Regions from separate parts of the Synechococcus sp. RS9902 genome, predicted to be linked through region 3. Evidence: predicted binding sites of a transcription regulator. Region 3 holds the regulator's gene; each other region holds the start of a gene.

Region 1 (3,266 bases), 620 kb from region 3:
TCCGGCCCCTCGATGACCCTGGCGCGGGGAGCCCTGCGGGCCTTGCTGCCGCAGGAAAGCGCAGAACGTGAGCAGGCGATGGCGCTGTTCTACGAGCGTTGGCAAGACAAGCCCGTGATCCTGGATGCCTGGTTCGCGATGGAGGCATCAGCCCCCAGGTCCAACGCGTTGGAGCGGGTTCAACAGCTGCTGGAGCACCCGCGCTTCGATCCCCTGGCGCCCAATTCCCTTCGCGCTGTTCTCGGTGGATTCACCGCCAATGTTCAGGCATTTCACGCCATCGATGGCAGTGGCTACCGGTTCATGGCGGAGCAGATCGCAGCGGTCGACTCCCGCAATCCGATCACCGCATCACGGATGGCCAAGGTGTTCAGTCGCTGCGGCAGTTACGGCCCCGATCGTCAAATGGTCATGCGTCAGGCCATCGATCAGCTGGCCGCCAAGCCTTTATCGGCGAACATCGCTGAGGTGGTGCAGTTGCTTACGACGTGACCACCACCAGCACGATCACCGCGATCAGCAGGATCACCAGCCAGCGTTTTGCGTTGCTGCGCCGCCTGCTGTGCGGTGTGGACCGTGCAGCTCGGCTACCGGCCGCAAGGCCGCAGTTCTGACAGACCAGCCGCCCGGCCATGGATCGGTCGGCACGAAACCGGCGGCTTCCGCAGTTCTGGCAGACGGTGACGGCCAAGGTCTCTCGATCAGCGCTTCACCAGCTTGCCTGGCGTGAGCCAGTGAGCCAGTGAGTCAGTGAGTCAGTCAGACAACAGCCCGTCAGCCAGTCAGTCCCGTTGCCAGCCATCGCAGCCGGCTTTGGCGCGTTGGCGCTTGGTGTGCCGGTAGCTCTCGTTCTGTTCGGCCAGAGCATCACTCGCCGCAGCGACAGCCGTGCTGTCCTTGCCTTCCGCAATGATCAAACGGTTGATGGCCATGGCGTTGCCCAGGCGATTCAGCACCTGATCGATCAAGCGACACTGATCAAATTCGGCGCGCCCCGCAGCCGGGATCCCCAGCAGGATCAGGCTCCAACACGCAGCACGCCAGCCTTTCATCGATCAGCTCAGGGGCTGTAGGTGATGGTGCACTGATAGCGGCTGCTGGCTCCCACATCAATGCTCTTGCAAGTGGTGTTGGTGATCGTTGCCCCTTTCGGGATTACCCGCATCGCCTCAGCGGTGGCGAACTGCTCGGACGGCCCTTGGGCTGTGGCTCGCTTGCCACCGGCAAGAGCCATGGATCCCAAAAGGAGGCTCGCCATCAACAGCGTCGCGTTTCGCATCGTTATGGACCTAAGGGGGGTGCTTCTCCTTTCGGTTTACACAGAACGCTTTCAGGTGACAGCCGTGTTGTGTTTAACAGCCGCCGCGCTCAGCAGCCAGTCCCGTTCAACAGCCACCCCGGCACCAGCGTTGGCGTTGCGGCCTTGGTTCAGCGTTGGCTTCGCTGGCTGGAGTCGGACCAGGGATTGGAGGTGGCGGCAACAACGCTGCGGGCTGAACGGGAAGACGTCGCGACCCCCATGCGGCATCGAAGGGAACCACCACGAGGGGGATCGGTTCCGCACTCTTTGCTGGCCAGGCCAAAGCACTGGACGCGATCAGGACTGTGATCAGAAGTCTCATCGCGCCATTGTGCCGATCCTGCAGCGTTATGCCGTCACGTCGGCTGCGTTCTCAGTGCCCTACCCCAATGCCTTTTCAGACTTTGGAGTAGGAGACGCCGCGGTAGGTGAGAGCAACGCTATTGCGAACGGATTTGATCTGCTCAGCCCGATAGCTTTTGCCCATGTATTTCAGTTGGATTGTTGGCCGCGTCGATACTGCTTCAGCTTTTGCATATTTGTTGCCCAAGAAAGTGAGTTCCATGGCGTGAATAGGGATGAGTAAAAACTTTTTGAGTTCTACGTTCTCGCCCGAATGCAGCAAGGTTCCGCTTGATACCTTGCTCTTTAGCCATTGTTAAGGCTGCATCAGCTTGATACAAGTTCTGCTCTTAAGCACTGTCCTGGCAGGAGAAAGGGTTGATTCGACTTGTGGGATTTTGTGTTTATTGATGTGAAGCCGTTGAAATATTTGTTGGTTTTGTGTGCGCTGTTGAACTTGTTTTGATTGATTCTCTCAGGCTTCAGGCTTCAGGCTTGGAGCGCTCCTCTGTTTGCGCTTTGCTGCAGCGTTGGCATGCAGCAATCCTGTCTTTGTGGTGTTCCGGCAGAGTTAGCCGGAATGGGTCCACGTCAAATTCGTAGCCACAGGAGCAGCGGGCATGGAACTTCAGTTTTTTCGCTTTTTTGAGTCGCATTAACAGGGTGACGTTGCCAAAAACCTGATCGGGCTTGAATCGCTCCAGCTTGGTGCGTTCCTCCGGCGCATGCTTCACCCGGGCCTTGTGCAGGGCGTTGCGCACGGAGTTTTCACTGCCTTTGCCCAGGATTTTGGGGATCTGCAGGATTGATCGCCCTTCCTGCAGATACAGACGCTTGATCTCTTCGATCTCAGCACTTGTGAAGCCAGATTTCTTGCCCACCTGCTTCCTTCCTTTGATTTGATTCTCTCAGGCGGTGCGAAGCGCCGTCCACGTTTCCTGAGGCGAAATGTCAGCCTGTCGGGATGATTCCACTTGACCCACTGCTGCAACGGCTGGCCGGAGTTGCCGGCATGGAGAGCGGCTGCAAGCGCCTCGTTGTTGTGCAGGGCCAGCTGGGGGATTTCGACTCGATCGAATACGCCCAGGCGCTGGTGCCAAGGCTTCCCCAGTTGGCGGCAGCAGGGGTCAAGGTTCAGCTGTTCGGCATCGGCAACGCCGCCAGTGCCGAACGCTTCGCGGCCTTCACCGGCTTTCCCCTCCAGCAGCTGATCGCCGATCCATCACCCCAGTTGCATCAGGCCCTGGGGTTGGAGGCCGGTTTGAAGCTCCCCGGTGGGCCCTGGCCTGGTTTTCTGCTGATGTGCGCCGGCGTGGGCTCGCCGGGCACCCTGCGCGAGGTTTTGCGCGGTTACACCGGTGATCGCTCGGCGGCCCAGATCTTCGACGACGAAGAGTGGGTTGAAGCCTTTCCTCTGCCGCGCTTCCGGGGGGCTCTGTTCCGCCGGGCCGGTGGTGCCGGGTTCCAGCGACCGTTTGAGCTTGCCACCAAGCGTTTGCGCAACATGAATGAAGTGCTCCGCAACTGGCGCACCTACGTGCCCTGTGACGACTACATCACCCAGCGCGGCGCAACCGTTCTGCTCGATGCTGATGACAGCGTGATCTACTGCCATCGCGATCAA
Region 2 (3,266 bases), 340 kb from region 3:
CGGATCTTCGTGTCGAAGTCCGCCAGCTCCGATCGGCTGGCCTGGGGTCCGATCAGCATTCCATAGCCCCCGGCTTCCGCCACCGACTTCACTACCAATTGCTCGAGGTGTTCGAGCACGTAGCGCCGGTCGTCCGGTCGGGCGCAGAGATAGGTGGGAACGTTCTCGATGATCGGCTCCTCATCGAGGTAGTAGCGGATCATCGCCGGCACGTGGGCGTAGATCAGCTTGTCGTCGGCGACGCCGGTGCCCGGGGCGTTGGCGATGGCGACCCGTCCTTGCCGCAGCACGTCGATCAGGCCCGGCACCCCCAGCATCGAGTCGTGGCGGAACACAGTGGGATCGAGAAAATCGTCGTCGATCCGGCGGTAAATCACATCCACAGGCTTGAGGCCGTTGGTGCTGCGCATCCACACCCGGCCGTCTTCGCACACCAGGTCGCGCCCTTCTACCAGTGCAATGCCCATCTGCTGGGCCAGATAGCTGTGCTCGAAATAGGCGCTGTTGAACACCCCTGGCGTCAGGATTGCCACGCGGGGGGTGTCACTCCAGGGCGCCAGGTCTTGAAGGGTGCGCAGCAGATGGGATGGATAGGCGTCGATCGGTTGAACGGCACGGCCTTCGAACAGGCCAGGGAACAACCGTTTCATCACCCGACGGTTCTCGAGGAAATAGGCCACCCCCGATGGACAACGCAGGTTGTCTTCCAGGACACGCCAGGTGCCACTGCCATCGCGGATCAGGTCGAGCCCGGAGATGTGGCACCAGCGGTTGAGCGGCAGGCTGATGCCCTGCATCTGAGGTCGCCAGCCGGAGGAACTTTCAACGTCTTCCCGCGGGATCACTCCATCATTGAGGATCTGCTGGGGGCCATAGATGTCGGCGAGAAACCAGTCGATGGCTTCCAGGCGTTGCAGCAGTCCCCGATCCAGGGTGATCCAGTCGCTGCGGCTGATAAGCCGGGGCAAGGGATCGAAGGGGAGAATCCGTTCGCTGCCTTTGAGGCCGGAATCGTTGAGGCGAAAGGTGGCGCCGAGGCGACGCAGCAGCTGGCTAGCCGAGGCATGGCTGCGGTTGAGCTCGGGCAATCCCAGCTGCCCCAGTGATGTGAGCAGCGTGGCCAGATCGTCACGCGGCCTTGCTGTTTCATTGCAGAAATATTCGTCGAAGCCGACCGTGGGTTTGTAGTCGGTGAACATTCCAATCGCGTGGGTGAATGTCATCCAAGGCGTCGCCCCAACCCCCTTCGGGTGGTGGTTGCTACACATTCCGCAATTTCGGGCGATCGGACGCTGACCGCCTGATGTTTGGGTATCCGAAGGCACCGAAATCGAAGGCGACAGCTGGAGCTGGGACGCCTCTTTTGCTTACCTGTTTCTGGAGTTCAAACGCTCTTCGCCTTGGATGAATTGCTCTGGGCGCGACTGATCTTTGCCCTTGGTGCCGTTGTGACTGCGGCGACGGTGGTGATGATTCTGCGCGGACACCTGTATTGGAATCGCAGGGGGTCGACGGATGTCCGCTGACTCGGTTCCCTTCCTTCAGCCCGGGATCGCCTGGGCGTTGGTGGTGCTGTTCTCTGTGCTCTGGGTGGCGCTGGGGATTGCCTGGGGCCGGCGCGGTCAAGGCAATGCCGACGACTACATGCTGGCGGGGCGCAACATCGGGCTGGCCCTGAGTACGGCCACGTTGATGGCCTCCTGGGTCACCGGCAACACCACCCTGCTCGCCCCTGAATTCGGCTACAAAACCGGCCTCTGGGGAATGTTCAGCTATGCCCTGGCCGGGCTTGGCCTGATTCTGTTCGCCCCCCTGGCTTCGCGAATCAAGCAGTTGATGCCCAACGGGCGCACCAGCGGCGACTTCATTCGCCTGCGCTACGGGCGTCTGGCCTGGTGGGTGTTCATGGTGATCACCGCGATTTACACCCTGGGCTTTCTGATGACCCAGGCGATGGGTGCTGGCCTGCTGCTGCAGGCGCTTTCAGGCTTCGATTACCACGTGGGAATGGTGGTGGTGATTGGTGTTGCCACCGCCTACACCCTGTTCGGTGGGATGCGGGCCGTGATTGGCACCGATTTCATCCAGTCGCTGTTGATCATGGTGTTGCTGGCGGTGGTGGCGGTGCTTGCCTTCCGTCAATTCCCGATGCCTGAGGTGCATGCCTCTTTGGTGGCCCGGCATCCCGATCGGCTTGATCTGCTGCTGCCGGCGGGCTTGTTGATCGCCTGGAATTCCGCCCTCTTTTCGATGGGCGAAGTGTTTCACAACAACATCTGGTGGTCCCGGGTGTTCGCCAGCCGGCGCTCGGTGGTGATGACCTCTTTTGTTTTGGGGGGCATCGCCTGGATGAGCGTGCCGATGGTGACGGGCTCCATTGGCCTCGTGGCCCTGGCCCGTGAGCTGCCCCTCGAGCAGGTGAACATGGTGTTCCCTGTGATGGCAGCCGATCTGCTCGGGGCCGGTGGCGCGGCTTTGGTGTTTGTGGTGGTGTTTGCTTCGCTCACCTCCACCCTGGATTCGTTGCTGGCATCCACCGCCGATCTGTTGGCGGAGGATGTGTACTTCCGCCTGTTGCGGCCCCAGGCCAGCGACCTTCAGCTCAAGCAGGCGGCGCGGCTGATGGTGGTGGGGCTGGCCGTCGTCACTCTGGCGCTGTCCTGGCCGCGGCTGGATTCGCTGGCGTCGGTGCTGTTCTTCACTGGTGCCCTGGTGGCCTCCACGGTTTGGCCGGTGGCCTGCGGTTTGTACTGGCGCACGGCCAACCGCACGGCTGCCATTGCGGCCATGCTTGCCGGCAGCGTTGTGGGCCTGCTCGCCTATGTGCTGATCGCGCCTTATTGCGCTGCTGTGTTTTCGGCGGCCGTGTCGGCGGTTGTGATGCTGATGGGCAGTCGGTTCTGGCCAGAACGCTTCGACTTCACCTTGCTGCAGGAGGAGGGATGATCCAAACGCTTCCTTTAATCGCCGGCCTCGTTGGTCTGTCGGGCTTTCAGACTCTGCTGGTGGCCAGTCAGTTCGCCCTGGTCCTGTCGGTGCTCGTGCTGCTGCTGATCTGGTGGGTGGAGTGGCGCAATGGCCGGGTTTGGTGATGTCTCCTTTAGCCGTCCACCCCAGCACAATCCTTTCCGGATCTTTGCTTAAGAAGCTGCTTCTTCGTGGACGCAGCAGTGTGGTTGTTGTTACCGGTGAAAGATGTAGTTCCTGGCTTTAGCACTCGGTTTGGCAAACAGAGTGTTGATCCGATTCCGCTATGGCACAGGCCA
Region 3 (3,266 bases):
AGCCAAGTGCGTGGAGGGTGAAGTTTCTGCTGGAGGGTTTGAGTGGCAGTTTTCCTGGGCCTTTGATCGCGGTGAACTGGTGGTGGAGCCATCCCTGGGACGTGCCCTGATCGAGGATGCCCTGCGCCGGTTTCTGGTGCGTTCTGATTACAGGCTGGAACCGGGGGGTGATTACACCTTCATGGTCCGGGCCAGGTTCTGAGCGAGAACGTGGGATCAGGCTCAGGCCATTTCAGGCGGCATTGCAGGTGCTCCTCAAGCATCACCAAAGCTGCAACAGCATCCAGATCCACCGGTGGAATGCGCAGTCCTGCTGGCAGCATCCGTCGCCAACCTCGAGCCGGCCACAGCGCCCAGTAACGCTGTCTCGCCCTCAGGGTTGTTCCCTGCTCCGGAACCACAGTGAGATGGCCCAGCCGTTCCAGTCGCTGGATCCAGGCTCGGCTTCCCGTGCCATCGCCGATCAGGATGCGATCGAGAGCTTGGTCTTGATTCCACTGCTCCAACCAGGGTTCGACGGCCTCTGGGGCCAGCACATGCCCTTCGCGCACGAGGCCGAGCTGAAGATCGGCCAGCACAAGACCACATTTGCAGCGGCCTGGATCGAGAACGGCCACCCGTTTCATGGGGAGGCCTCAATGGTGACGACGACAGGATCGGCACTGTCGCTGACCCCTGCGGAAATCACGTCCAAGACCACGCTTTGGCTGGGCCCTTCCATCAGGGTCTGGGCCAGTTGGGAGAGGGCTGATCCATCGAACTGAAGGCCTTCGGTCAGGGATCCCCGCCGCTGCACTTCGGCATAGGCCGAGGCCAGGAGAAGGTTCAACCGTGTGCGAATGCCCTCTGGAGTGCGTTCATCGGGTTGCAGTGTGGTGGTGGCCAGCAAGTCTCCGCGTTGGGTTACCGGCCGGTTCGGACGCACCTCGGGGAAGGCATACACAGCTGTTTCGCCCCGCAGCACATTGGTGGCTGAGCGCAGCGAGATCACCCAGGTCTCCGGTTTGCGGATGATGCTTTGCAGGCGTTCCACATCGCTGCGCGGAACGCGGATCAACTGGCGTTCGGGTGCCTCGCCAGGTCGCACTTTCCCGTATGCGTTGAGATTGGCCTCCTGCAACAGCCTGTCGACAGCCTGTTTGGCCTGGTCCGGAGCATCGAGTCGAACCGTTGCTCTTGCCAAGGTCTGTCCGCTGCTGATCACCACCGATCCACGCCGTAAGGCGACCAGATTGCGTTCCAGTTCTTTGAGTTCCTTCTCACCGGCTCGGATGCGGCTGCGAACGCTGTTGAGTTCGGCTTCCGTGCGCTCGATGTCCGCATCGCGGGAGGCGATGTCCTGGCTAAGGCGTTCACGTTCGGCTTCGAGTTGGGCCAGCTCCTTCTGAAGAGGAGCCAGTTCGAGGCGCAGGGTGTTGGCCCGTTGCTGTGATTGCTCGAGCTCAATGGCGATCCGTTTGGTTTCCGTTTGGGTCTTGTCCCGTTCCCGCTCGGCTGCCTTTAGCTGCTGACGGCTGTCTTGGAGTTTCTCCTGTAGGGCATCCAGTTCAAACAGGCCCACCCGCAACTGCCGGCTCACCAGAAGCATCAGGCCAAGTGAGAGTGCGCTGATCAGGCTGCCGGTCAACACCGTGATCAACACTGCGGTGCGCCGTGGGCGCATGCTGAACAAACTCAGTCGCGCTTTGCCGACGCGGCTGCCCAAGCGGTCGCCCAGGGTCGACAGCACGCCCCCGAGCACCAACAGAACCAGAATCAGTGCCCAGCCGCTCATCGCTGCACAAGTCGGGCGATGGCAGGCCTAGCTGAAGCGTTTGGCCAGCGCGATCGGATCCAGAACCGTGATTTTCTTGCGGTCAATCTGAACCAGACCGGATTGACGCAAGTCTCCCAGCAGACGCGTGATTGTGACGCGTGTTGAGCCAATTGCTTCAGCGATGGCCTGATGGGACAGGCGCAGGTCGATGGTGATGCCCAGCTCATCGGCCACGCCGAAGTCCCTGCAAAGCACCAGCAGGAAGCTCACCAGCCGGGATGACATGTCCCGATGGGTGAGGGTTTCAATCATTGTCTCGGTCTGCAGAATCCGGCTGGAGAGACCCTGAAGCAAGCGCAGGCCAACGCTGGTGTCGGCTTCGATGGCGGCCTTCACGGAGGTCGCTGGTGCCGTCACCATTTCAACCCGGGTGAAGGCCACAGCGTGATAGAAGCGGTCGGACCGTTGACCAGTCAACAACGACAGCACCCCGAAGAGGCTGTTCTCGCGCAGCAGGGCCACGGTGATCTCTTCCCCCGATTCGTAGACGCGGGACAGACGAACAGCTCCCCGGCGGATCAAATACACCCGTTCTGCGGGATCTCCGGGGAAGAAGATGGTCTTGTTGCGATCCACCAGTTCACTGCTGGCGCCATCGAGATCCCTAATGATCTCCAGAAGGGAACGGTTGGCCGGTTCTGCGCTGGGAGCTGGAGCCACCATTTGCGGGGTGTATCGGCTGAAACCTCGGCTACTGGTCATGACAACCCCCTGGTGAAGCGAAGCTACGGAGCAAGCGATGCTTGCCATGTAGCGGTTATTACCTATTAATGCTGTGTTCGCCTGCGGCCTGGCGTTGTGCCTGCATCAGGGATGACAATCCCGGCTCAGCCAGATCCAGCAGTTCATTGAGTTGCTTGCGGCTGAATGGTGCTCCCTCCGCAGTGCCTTGGATTTCCAGCAAACGGCCATCGCCGGCCTGCACAACGTTCAGGTCCACCTCAGCTCGGCTGTCTTCGCTGTAGTCCAGATCCAGCAGGGCGTGGCCATCAACCAAGCCCACGGATACGGCCGCTACCTGATCGATCAGGGGCGATTGCTCCAGGACTCCTTGCTCCACCAGTGATCGGCAGGCCTGGTCCAGGGCGAGCCATGCTCCGGTGATCGAGGCCGTCCGGGTGCCGGCGTCCGCTTGGATCACGTCGCAGTCGATCAGCAAGGTGCGCTCCCCTAGGCGCTCCATGTCGATCACGGCGCGCAGGCTTCGGCCGATCAGCCGCTGAATTTCCTGGGTGCGACCCGAGAGTTTCATCAGCTCTCGTGATTGCCGCTGTGGGGTGGATCCGGGCAGCAACCGGTATTCGGCGCTGAGCCATCCCAACCCTTCTCCCTTGCGCCAGCTGGGGACCTTGTCCTCCAAGCAAACGCTGCAGAGAACCGCGGTTCGGCCTGTATGAACCACAAGGGAGCTCAAGGCAAACCCCATCGGATTCCAGGTCACCGAGAACGG
Region 4 (3,266 bases), 420 kb from region 3:
GAAGCCGATGCCACCCGCAATAACTGCAGCCTGGAGTTGCCACATCAGACGCCGATGACGCCAGGCCGTTTTATTGAGCCAGATCCCAGCGCCTAATGCCAAGACCAGCAGGATGATCAGGCCAGCCTGATTTATTTTTTTCACGTGCCTTAGTGCTCCCCATGGGGTGGGAGCTCTATTTTTATTGAACTTGCTCAATCGGCCAACACCTTTCTCACTAGAAATTGGTGGTTTGTTGTCTCAGAAGTCTCCGCACAACCTCGCTTTAAATCGAGCCCCACACCAGGGTGGTTGTTCGCATCCAGCGCATGCTTCGTGCAGCTGAGCTCTTGTGCTGCATGGGGCGGTTCAAATCAAAACGATGGCAGCCTCATTCCTCGGCAGAGCGCCCCCGGATGCGCGCACGGTCGCTTAGCCAGATGATCACCCGCGAAATCGCCCACGCGAGGGCGACGCCTAACAGGATCGAGAGCAGCGACTCCAAGCACAGCACTTGAGGACACCGGCAACTGCCGGATGCTCCTCAATATGCCGATCTGATCAAGGAATGCGTCGGGACTGTTGCGATCAGTCGCTTGCTTTGGCGTCCTTGTTCTTGTCTGTTGCTGGCTGTGTTGTGGCCTGAGGCTTGGATGCTGCCTTGCAGGCCAGGGAGGCTTCCAGGCGCTGGAGCTGCGCTTCGCGCAGGGCATCGGAAATGCGGAGAGTGCGGTCAGTCATCGATTGGCGTTCTCGACGGCGGCAGGATCAGGACCTTGTGCGATCGAAAGGGGGCCTTCGGGTCTGAAGACTGTCGAAACTTAGACGCCAACGGGTCAACGTCCAGGGAGCAAAAGTGCTTACGTCAGTGTCTGGCAACGCGTCTGCGCTTCAACGCCAGCGCGATTGACGGCTTGCCAAACCCATATCGCCATGACTATAAGTACAGGTGTACTGATTCTTGGGTGGCTCATGTCGGTTGATCACGGTGATCTCGCGGTGAAGGCGGAGGCTCCCTTTCTCCACGTCCGCCCAGGGCACTTTGTGATCGTCGCTGGAGGCCAGCTCGATCAAGGGGATTGGTGGATGGGGCAGGTGCTCTTCTGCGAGGGAAGTGCTCGCCACCCCAGGCTTCCGTCGCTGTTTCAGGTGGCTGACGTGGATACGGGCGTTATCAAATGGATCAATGCCGACGCGGTCTCGGATGTGATCTGGTCGATGGATGGATGGCCCACCAGTGCGTCTGTCTCTTCCGGCTGTTGATCGAGTGGGGCCTTGATCAAGGGGCGGTGTGTATTCGCATGAACGACACGGGCTTGACGGTTGCCTTATGAGTAGTTTGTAGCGGTTGCTACAAAACGTTCACCCCCTCTTGAGGGGGCGCAGATGCTCCAAGCCATGGAACGGGGACTTGGATTTCTTCGAGGAACATCCAATGACTGCACTTCTCTATCGAGGCCACACCTACGCAGCTGCTCCAGCCACTCCCAAGGCCTGCGTTGAATTGACCTACCGCCGCGAGCACTACAACACCTGCCGCCAGGAACTTATCGGCGAAAGCCGCCGCACCCTCACCTACCGGGGCGTCACCTACACCAAGTAGCCCGAAGCACCCGTTGGTGCCTGCCCCTGCCCCCTTTCAAGGGCAGGGGCTTTTTGTTGGGCAGTCGGATGGAGGCAAGCCACGGTCCAAGGGAGATACCGACATCCTGTAGGGCGAGCCAGTCAGCATTCGCCGATGGAATCGGATCTCACCGCCATCGTGATCTCCTCGGTGTTTCTTGGGGTGGGTTTTGTGATTGCCAAGTTCTTCCCCGAAGCCGCGTTGCTGGCGGCGGTGTTCCTGGTGGGGTTGGCGATTCTCAACGTCGCCCTTGTTCTTGTGGCCTGATGCCCAAAAAAAGAGGGGGTGTTCCCTAAGCGCCCCCGCTCGACGCATTGCCACTTCACCGAAAGAAGCCCCGCAGGATGGCCTGGGCTCCCGTGGCTGGTCGTCGCCATTACGAAAAAAGGCCGGGCTCTGCGGGCGCCCTCGCTGCGTTGACAGGGGCCGCACCATACGCATGTTCATTATGAACTTTTTTCATGGCAAACGTCCGCGAGATGGTCAACACCCATCTGCCCGTCGCGCTCAAGCTGATCAACAGCGCCGCCCTTGTTGCGATTGCGCTTTCAACCCTCTGTGCTGCTGGCTCTCTGCGTGAGATGTCTGGCAGGTCTGCTGCTCCAGCGGCTGTCACTGAAGCCAACTGATCCCAATGAAATAGAGCGATACCCCGTATCGCTCCAGGGGATTTGCCGCCCGTTACTTGATCAAATCTGGTCGAATTCCTTAAGAAACCAACATCCAACCTGTTGAAAAGATTAAGCGCGGCAACCTGATTGATTCAGCAAGTTCTCAGTGAACAGACGGGTTTCCGGCCATCGACGATGCTTCAGCCCATGCTTACGATCAGGCGGTGAGAGGAGGGTTGTATGTATCTGCTGACCATTAAGGATGGTCTTGGTACCCGTCATATCGGTCCCTACGCGTCGCCGAAGCACGCATCGGATGATCTCGATCGGGTGTTGGAAACCTGCTCCGAGCGAGCACGGTGGCAGATTCATGCATTGGAAACCCCAGACCGCTCCCTCGAATTGCAGGCTGTCGCTTCCTGAGGATTTTTCGTCCTGAACCTGGGCGCCCTGATCAGTTCTGACGTCGTCCCGGGAATCCCCGGGTCAGACCGCTGTCGATCATCAGGCCGATGCCGGCATTGATGCAGATCAGGCTGAGGGTTCCGTACCAGAACCAGGGGCCTGCGTCCTTGCCCAGCATTTGAACAACCTTGCGGCTCACCGCTTCGCCGAACAGGCAGAGGCCCACCGGGAGCAGCAGCACCCCCAGCTGGGCCTTGATGTACCAGCGCACCGGGGAGCGGCTCATGACTGGGCCAGCACCCAGTTCACCAGGGTGCGCACCCCGTAACCGGTGGCACCAGCGGGATTGACGCCTTTGCCCTTGTCGCTCCAGACCGGCCCGGCGATGTCGATGTGGGCCCAGGCGGTGTCTTTGGCCACGAACTCCTTGAGGAACAGGGCCGCTGTGATCGAACCGCCGGGGCGCGGGCCGGTGTTCTTCATGTCGGCCAGCAACGACTTCAACCCATCCTTGTAGGACTGCCGCAGTGGCATGCGCCAGAGTCCTTCCCCGCCCGTCTGAGCGGCAGCATCAAGGGCCTCTGCCAGGTCGTCGTTGTTGGACCACAGCCCGGCCATCTCATCCCCAAGGGCAATGACGCAGGCTC

Evidence for each region. Region 3 encodes NtcA, which controls nitrogen genes in cyanobacteria. Its sites were predicted from a motif close to GTANCNNNNGNTAC; they were not measured.
Region 1: a site for NtcA is predicted at 1,927-1,940, ahead of SynRS9902_RS04655 (DUF4278 domain-containing protein). Genes of this name have one in related genera too.
Region 2: a site for NtcA is predicted at 1,312-1,325, ahead of SynRS9902_RS13180 (circularly permuted type 2 ATP-grasp protein). Genes of this name have one in related genera too.
Region 4: a site for NtcA is predicted at 1,321-1,334, ahead of SynRS9902_RS03600 (DUF4278 domain-containing protein). Genes of this name have one in related genera too.

Annotation. Positions count from the first base shown of each region.
Region 1 is NZ_CP047949.1:895,401-898,666, forward strand. It holds gene pepN (aminopeptidase N) at 1-492, shown strand, start outside; gene SynRS9902_RS04635 (transcriptional regulator) at 482-691, opposite strand; gene SynRS9902_RS04640 (hypothetical protein) at 783-1,052, opposite strand; gene SynRS9902_RS04645 (hypothetical protein) at 1,061-1,258, opposite strand; gene SynRS9902_RS04650 (hypothetical protein) at 1,386-1,622, opposite strand; gene SynRS9902_RS04655 (DUF4278 domain-containing protein) at 1,698-1,925, opposite strand; gene SynRS9902_RS04660 (hypothetical protein) at 2,125-2,523, opposite strand; gene SynRS9902_RS04665 (peroxiredoxin-like family protein) at 2,607-3,266, shown strand, end outside.
Region 2 is NZ_CP047949.1:2,415,784-2,419,049, reverse strand. It holds gene SynRS9902_RS13180 (circularly permuted type 2 ATP-grasp protein) at 1-1,199, opposite strand, end outside; gene SynRS9902_RS13175 (sodium:solute symporter family protein) at 1,516-2,946, shown strand; gene SynRS9902_RS13170 (hypothetical protein) at 2,943-3,092, shown strand; gene SynRS9902_RS13165 (aspartate carbamoyltransferase) at 3,254-3,266, shown strand, end outside.
Region 3 is NZ_CP047949.1:270,983-274,248, forward strand. It holds gene SynRS9902_RS01285 (DUF3146 family protein) at 1-202, shown strand, start outside; gene SynRS9902_RS01290 (resolvase) at 180-626, opposite strand; gene SynRS9902_RS01295 (DUF3084 domain-containing protein) at 623-1,774, opposite strand; gene ntcA (global nitrogen regulator NtcA) at 1,802-2,518, opposite strand; gene rph (ribonuclease PH) at 2,577-3,266, opposite strand, start outside.
Region 4 is NZ_CP047949.1:692,670-695,935, forward strand. It holds gene SynRS9902_RS03585 (hypothetical protein) at 1-198, opposite strand, end outside; gene SynRS9902_RS03590 (hypothetical protein) at 568-720, opposite strand; gene SynRS9902_RS03595 (DUF3104 domain-containing protein) at 952-1,242, shown strand; gene SynRS9902_RS03600 (DUF4278 domain-containing protein) at 1,415-1,582, shown strand; gene SynRS9902_RS03605 (hypothetical protein) at 1,718-1,870, shown strand; gene SynRS9902_RS03610 (hypothetical protein) at 2,065-2,232, shown strand; gene SynRS9902_RS13575 (hypothetical protein) at 2,455-2,637, shown strand; gene SynRS9902_RS03615 (hypothetical protein) at 2,669-2,905, opposite strand; gene SynRS9902_RS03620 (leucyl aminopeptidase) at 2,902-3,266, opposite strand, start outside.